DNA from 2 places in the Methylorubrum sp. POS3 genome. Region 1 is predicted to be linked to the other one. Evidence: predicted binding sites of a transcription regulator. Region 1 holds the regulator's gene; the other holds the start of a gene.
What was found. The regulator HrcA, encoded in region 1, represses chaperone genes, less so after heat shock. The targets are predictions, from matches to a motif close to GTTAGCACTCNCNNNNNGNGAGTGCTAAC.

Region 1 (3,408 bases):
GAGGCCCTGTTCTTCCCGAGCGCCGGCAAAACGAACAAATAATCCGTCAAGCGCCGTTGGTGTTAGCATGAAGAGGCCGCCGACGAAGGCGGCCTCGACTGTGCGGTTCTACGATCGCGGCGGTCCCGATTGCCGCCGCCGGGCGAAAAGCCAGAGGCCAAGAGCGGCAAGAGCGATCAACAGGCTGATCCAGACCCAGTTGAAGTCGATCGCGGCGGCGGTCGCCGCGGGCGAGCTCGAACCGGACGGTCCCGACTCCGGAATCGGCGGCGCCGGATTCATCTGCTGCGCCAGCCCTTGATGGACCGTCAAAGCCCAGAACGGCACGGCGGTGGCGATGGCCCGCATGGGACCTCCCGTTTTGCTCTCGGTCAAACGCATCAATCTGCCTTGAAGGTGAAGGCCGGCGCATCCTGAAGCTGCGCCTTCGTCAGCCGAACCTCGGCATGAACGATCTTATCGCCCGCCAGCACGGTCGCGGGGTGCTTGGAAGGACGCTGCGGCTCGACGGACCCGGTCGCGTCGGTCACCCGGCCGCTATGCTGGTTCTGGACGGCACCGAGAACCTCGTTGGAGGTCTGCGAACCGGGCATCGTCTCCGGCCCCGCCTTGTCCGCCGCCTTCTGGCTCGGCGCCTCGTCCACCTTCACCACCGAGGACGGCCCGCTGGTCAGCGAGACATCGCCCGTGTTCCAAGAGAGTTGATCGAATGGAACGGCGACGGACTTCTCACCCAAGCCGAGGAAGCCGCCGACACCGATCACCACAGCCCGGATCTGACCCGAGCCGTCGAGGAGGACATCCTCGATTTCGCCGACCCGGACGTGATCCATGCCGATCACCGGCACGCCCACGATCTTCGAACCGCGCACCGTTCCGGCCGGGCTCGTGGTCATGAAGGGCGCTGCGGGCTCGGCATAGGCGGGCGCGGCCCATGGAAGCGCGAGTCCGAGTGTGAGGGCGAGGCAGGTCAAGGCGTTGGAACGCACGGAGCGTCTCCGAAGTCGATGGATCGGCAAGGTCCAGCGACAACGTCAGACACGCGGCGGCAGTTCACCGGTTTCGACCGGGGGCGTCACCGTGGTCGGTCGAGCAGGCCCGAGACCACGCGGGCCGTGTAATCCACCATCGGCACGATGCGGGCGTAGTTCAGGCGGGTCGGGCCGATGACGCCGACCACGCCGACGATCTTCTGAGCGCTGTCGCGGAAGGGCGCAGCGATCATCGACGAACCGGACAGCGAGAAGAGCTTGTTCTCCGATCCGATGAAGATCCGCACGCCGTCGCCCTGCTCGGCCCGGGCCAAGAGTTCGATCACGTCCTTCTGCGTTTCGAGATCGTTGAAGAGCAGGCGGATCCGTTCGAGATCCTCGGCGGCGCGGAGATCGTCGAGGAGGTTGGCCTGACCCCGGACGATGAGTTGGCGTGCTTCCGAGGGGCCGACCGTGGTGGCGAGGCCGGCATCGACGAGCCGCTCGGTGATGGCGTCGAGCTCACGCTTCATCGCCTTGCGGCCGGCCTCGATATCGGCCCGCAGGGCATCGAGGGTGCGTCCGCGCAGCCGCGCATTGAGAAAGTTCGACGCCTCTTGCAGGGCGCTCGCGGGCAATCCCGGCGGCAGGTCGAGCAGGCGGTTCTCGACGGTGCCGTCGGTCGAGACCAGAACCACCAGCGCCCGGTCGGCGTCGAGGCGCACGAACTCGACGTGTTTGAGGCCGGAATCGACCTTGGTGGTCAGCACCACGCCCGCGCCGCGCGAGATGCCGGAGAGCAGGGTCGAGGCCTCGGCCAGGGCCGAGTCGAAGGTGTGGCGCGAGGCGGCGGCCTGCATCTGCGCCTCGATCCGCGCCTTCTCCTCGCGATCGACGTCGCCGATCTCCATCATGGCATCGACGAAGAAGCGCAGACCCATCTCCGTCGGCAGCCTTCCGGCCGAGGTGTGGGGCGCGAAGATCAGGCCGGAATGTTCCAGATCCGCCATCACGTTGCGGATCGAGGCCGGCGACAGGCTCATCGGCAGGATGCGGGCAAGGGTGCGCGATCCCAGCGGCTCGCCCGTGGTGACGTAGCTCTCGACAATCTGCCGGAAGATCTCCCGGGCGCGCTCGTTGAGGGCGGAGAGCGCCTGGGAAGAATGACGCGCGGTGCTGAACGGGATCTCGGACACGACCAACTCAATCTGACATGCGATTGTGGGCGCAAGGTCGCCCGCGATCAATCCTTCTCGACGGGCAAGCCGCGGGGCTTCCTCCAAGGCGGTCATGCCCGGGTTCGGATTCGAGCCGACCGATCTGCGACGATCACCTCACCCGGCAGAACGCTAACGATGGCTCGCGACTTCGGTTCGATCGTGATCGGTCGATCCAATCCACCATCCATCAACGCTCCTCTAGCCTGGAGGGATCGTTCTTCCCGCGATGACGGTTAGCGGGGGACCGTGCGCTCCGGCTCGCGGTGCCAACGAAGAAATTTCTGTGTTGTGGAGAATGCCCGTGAAGCTCGGCGCCAACTGGAAGATGATCAAGGTCGCGGCCGTCGCGATCGCCCTGTCGGGGTTCGGCCTGGCCGCCTCGCCGCATCGGGCGGAAGCGGCGCCGGTCACCGTTCCGGCCGAGGCCGCGGCCAGCGCCGGTGAGGCAACGCAGGTCGCCTACGGCTACGGCCATCGCATGCGGCATCACCGGCATATGCACCGTCACCACATGCGCCATCATCACCGTCACATGATGCGTCGCCACATGATGCGGCACCATATGCGCCACCATCACCGCCATCATCACTGGCGCTAAGGCAGCGCGAACGGCGCGGAACTCGCGGGTCGCGCGTGAAACACGAGGCCGCCGTCGGACCGACGGCGGCCCTTTTTGCGCTCGATTCGGAAGGCCGGCGGAGTTGCCGCCCGGCGCGGCAGCGCCTAAGAGCGCCGACTTCCGTTCTCGATCCTGGAGTGTCCTGCGGATGCGGCCGTCCAAGCGCGCGCCCGACGAGTTGCGTGCCGTCACGTTGGAGCGGGCCGTCGCCCGTTACGCGGAAGGCTCCTGCCTCGTCACGTTCGGCAATACCCGCGTACTCTGCACCGCATCGCTGGAAGAGCGCGGGCCGCCGTGGCTGCGGGGATCCGGCAAGGGCTGGGTGACGGCCGAATACGCGATGCTGCCGCGGGCCACCCACGAGCGCACCCGGCGCGAGGTGAACTCGGGCAAGCCGTCGGGCCGCACCCAGGAGATCCAGCGTCTGATCGGCCGTTCGCTCCGGGCTGTCACCAATCTGCCGGCTCTGGGCGAGCGCCAGATCACGATCGACTGCGATGTGATTCAGGCCGATGGCGGCACGCGCACCGCCTCGATCACCGGAGCGTGGGTCGCCCTTCACGATTGCTTGGCCTGGATGCGGACCCGATCGATCATC
Region 2 (3,408 bases), 170 kb from region 1:
TCTTGATGCCGGCCTGGACGTCCGGGATGTCGGACTTCAGCTCGGCAACCGCCTTCTTGGCCCGCAGCAGCGCGGTGCCGCCGCCGGGGACGATGCCCTCTTCCACCGCAGCGCGGGTGGCGTTGAGCGCGTCGTCCACGCGGTCCTTCTTCTCCTTGACCTCGACCTCGGTCGCGCCGCCGACGCGGATCACCGCGACGCCGCCCGCCAGCTTGGCCAGACGCTCCTGGAGCTTCTCACGGTCGTAGTCCGAGGTGGTCTCCTCGATCTGCGCCTTGATCTGCCCAACGCGGGCCTCGATGTCGGCCTTCTCGCCGAGACCGTCGATGATCGTGGTGTTCTCCTTCTCGATGCGCACGCGCTTGGCGCGGCCGAGCATGGGGAGCGTCACGTTCTCGAGCTTGATGCCGAGATCCTCGGCGATCATCTGGCCCTTGGTCAGGATCGCGATGTCCTCGAGCATCGCCTTGCGGCGATCACCGAAGCCCGGAGCCTTCACGGCCGCGACCTTGAGGCCGCCGCGCAGCTTGTTCACCACGAGGGTGGCCAGGGCCTCGCCCTCGATGTCCTCGGCGATGATGACGAGCGGCTTGCCGGTCTGCACCACGGCCTCGAGCACCGGCAGCATGGCCTGGAGCGACGAGAGCTTCTTCTCGTGGATGAGGATGTAGGGGTCCTCGAGCTCGGCGACCATCTTCTCCGCGTTCGTGACGAAGTACGGGGAGAGGTAGCCGCGGTCGAACTGCATGCCCTCGACGACGTCGAGCTCGGTCTCGGCGGTCTTGGCCTCCTCGACGGTGATGACGCCCTCGTTGCCCACCTTCTGCATGGCGTGGGCGATCATCTCGCCGATCTCCTTGTCGCCGTTGGCGGAGATCGTGCCGACCTGGGCAACCTCGTCGGACGAGGCGACCTTCTTGGCGCGGTTGGTGATGTCCTTCACGGCGGCCTGAGTAGCGAGGTCGATGCCGCGCTTCAGGTCCATCGGGTTGATGCCGGCGGCGACGTACTTGGCGCCCTCGCGGACGATGGCCTGGGCCAGCACGGTCGCGGTGGTGGTGCCGTCACCGGCGATGTCGTTGGTCTTCGAGGCCACTTCGCGCACCATCTGGGCGCCCATGTTCTCGAAGCGGTCGGAGAGCTCGATCTCCTTGGCGACGGTGACGCCATCCTTGGTGATGCGCGGGGCGCCGAAGCTCTTCTCGATGACGACGTTGCGGCCCTTCGGACCCAGCGTCACCTTCACCGCATCGGCGAGGATGTCGACGCCGCGGAGCATCTTGTCGCGCGCGTCGGCGGAGAAACGAACGTCTTTCGCTGCCATGTGAGTCTACCTCGAATGTCGGAAAGAAGCCCCGAAGCCTGCCGAGTGCACGGGCACGGGCGGCCTCGAAGGGCGGTGAAACGTGTCGGCCGGCGTTAGACGGCGACGACGCCCATGATGTCGGATTCCTTCATGATGAGGAGATCCTGGCCGTCGATCTTGACCTCGGTGCCCGACCACTTGCCGAACAGAACGCGGTCGCCGACCTTGACGTCGAGGGCGTTGACACGGCCCTGCTCGTCACGGGCGCCCGAACCGACGGCGACGATCTCGCCCTCTTGCGGCTTCTCCTTGGCGGTATCCGGGATGATGATGCCGCCCTTCGTCTTCTCTTCGCTCTCGATGCGACGGACGACGACGCGGTCGTGCAGCGGACGGAACTTCATGAGCTGCCCTCTTGCTTCGGAATGGCGGTTGGTCTTGATGCGGCCGGAAGGCGGCCACGCCTACCCTGGCTGTTAGCACTCACGTGATGTGAGTGCTAACGACGGCTGCGAGATAGGCGCGCGGATTTTGCGAGTCAAGACGCCGCATCTCTTGCGGTGACGCTTCGGCGCCCGATCCTTCTCCGAACAACCCGTTCCGAAGACACCTCTCCCGATGATCAATCTTCACGGCCCGCAGGGGGCGGTCGATGTGAGTGGCCTGGATGGCGGCGCGGCGCTGCCCGCTCATGCCGTCTGGATCGACTTGGTCGATCCGACCGCCGAAGAGGCGCGCCGGGTCGAGGAGAAGACCGGTATCCGGGTGCCCTCGCGGGCCGCGCTGAGCGAAGTCGAGCTGTCGAGCCGCCTCCGCCGCAGCCGGGATGGGATCTCCCTGTCGACGCCCATGGTGACCTTCGACCGGTCCGATTTCAGCCTGAAACCGCTCGGTTTCCTCCTGAACAAGAACCATCTCGTGACGGTACGCTACCACGACATGCGGGCCTTCGCGGCGGTGCGCAAACGGGTGGACGAGGAAGGCGGCGACGGCAGCACCGGCGCCCGGATGTTCCTTCTCGTGGTCGAGGAGTTGGTCGATAACCTGGCCGACCTGTTGGAGGAGATGTCCGCCGACCTCGACAATCTCTCGACCCGCATCTTCGACTTCGATGCCAGCGCCCGGCCCGGAGCCCGCAAGGGGGACACCTCGGCACCGAAGCGGCGCGACCTCGCCCTGCGCCGCCTGCTCCGCACCGTCGGGCGTCATGGCAAGTCGCTGTCGAAGGTCCGCGCCAGCCTGCTGGGCCTGGAGCGCATCGTCGCCTTCGCCAAGGGCGAGTGCGGGCAACATCTCGACGAGGGCGACGCGCCCCGGTTCGAGACGCTGGCGCGGGACATCGCCTCGCTCGACGAGTTCGAGACGCGGCTGTCGGAGACGCTACAGTTCCTGCTCGACGCAACGCTGGGCCTCATCAACGTCGAGCAGAACAACGCCTTCCGGATCCTGACCGTCGTGTCCGTGGTCGGCGTACCGCCGACGCTGGTCGCCTCGATGTACGGCATGAATTTCAAGCACATGCCCGAACTCGACTGGGTCTATGGCTATCCCTACGGCCTTGCGCTGATCGCGATCTCTGCGATCGTGCCGCTGCTGTATTTCAAGTCGAAGGGTTGGTTGTGATCACCGGCCGATCCCGCCCGACGCCCTTGCTCTGAAGTGCTGCGACACAGCCTCGAAGGATGCCGGTCTCGAACGCGAGACGACGGAAGGCTTTCTTCGGGGCCCGCTTCCGCGAGCCCCTAAGCCGCAAGTGAGGGGTGGATGCGCCGTTTCGAGACCGACATTTAATCTCTTGGACAGCATCCGAAGCGAGACCCGCGCGCCTCGGACACTGCGTAAACGCCGCTTAATCGTTTCGAAATCGCACGACCCCATCGTCAACGGCAGCCGCACGATTGGGGTTTGCCCGATGAACGTCCGCCACAATTTTGAATTCGCTCAAGTTTCCAAACTGTCCGAACCGCGTGGACTGAAATCGGTCGCAGACGATCTCGGTTACTCGCCCGACTGGAACTGGAGCTGGGAGAATTACAAGAACATGATCCTGGCGCTGAGCCGGGATTACGACCTGCGCAACCATCTCGAGATCGGCGGCGGGC

Region 2: groES (co-chaperone GroES) is a predicted target of HrcA. The motif match lies at 1,782-1,810, and genes of this name have one in related genera.

The regions. Positions count from the first base shown of each region.
Region 1 is NZ_JAPRBT010000001.1:4,499,674-4,503,081, forward strand. It holds gene OWC43_RS20885 (extracellular solute-binding protein) at 1-42, shown strand, start outside; gene OWC43_RS20890 (hypothetical protein) at 109-348, opposite strand; gene OWC43_RS20895 (PRC-barrel domain-containing protein) at 381-989, opposite strand; gene hrcA (heat-inducible transcriptional repressor HrcA) at 1,076-2,167, opposite strand; gene OWC43_RS20905 (hypothetical protein) at 2,493-2,789, shown strand; gene rph (ribonuclease PH) at 2,959-3,408, shown strand, end outside.
Region 2 is NZ_JAPRBT010000001.1:4,667,239-4,670,646, forward strand. It holds gene groL (chaperonin GroEL) at 1-1,324, opposite strand, end outside; gene groES (co-chaperone GroES) at 1,420-1,710, opposite strand; gene OWC43_RS21665 (magnesium transporter CorA family protein) at 1,925-2,929, shown strand; gene OWC43_RS21670 (class I SAM-dependent methyltransferase) at 3,219-3,408, shown strand, end outside.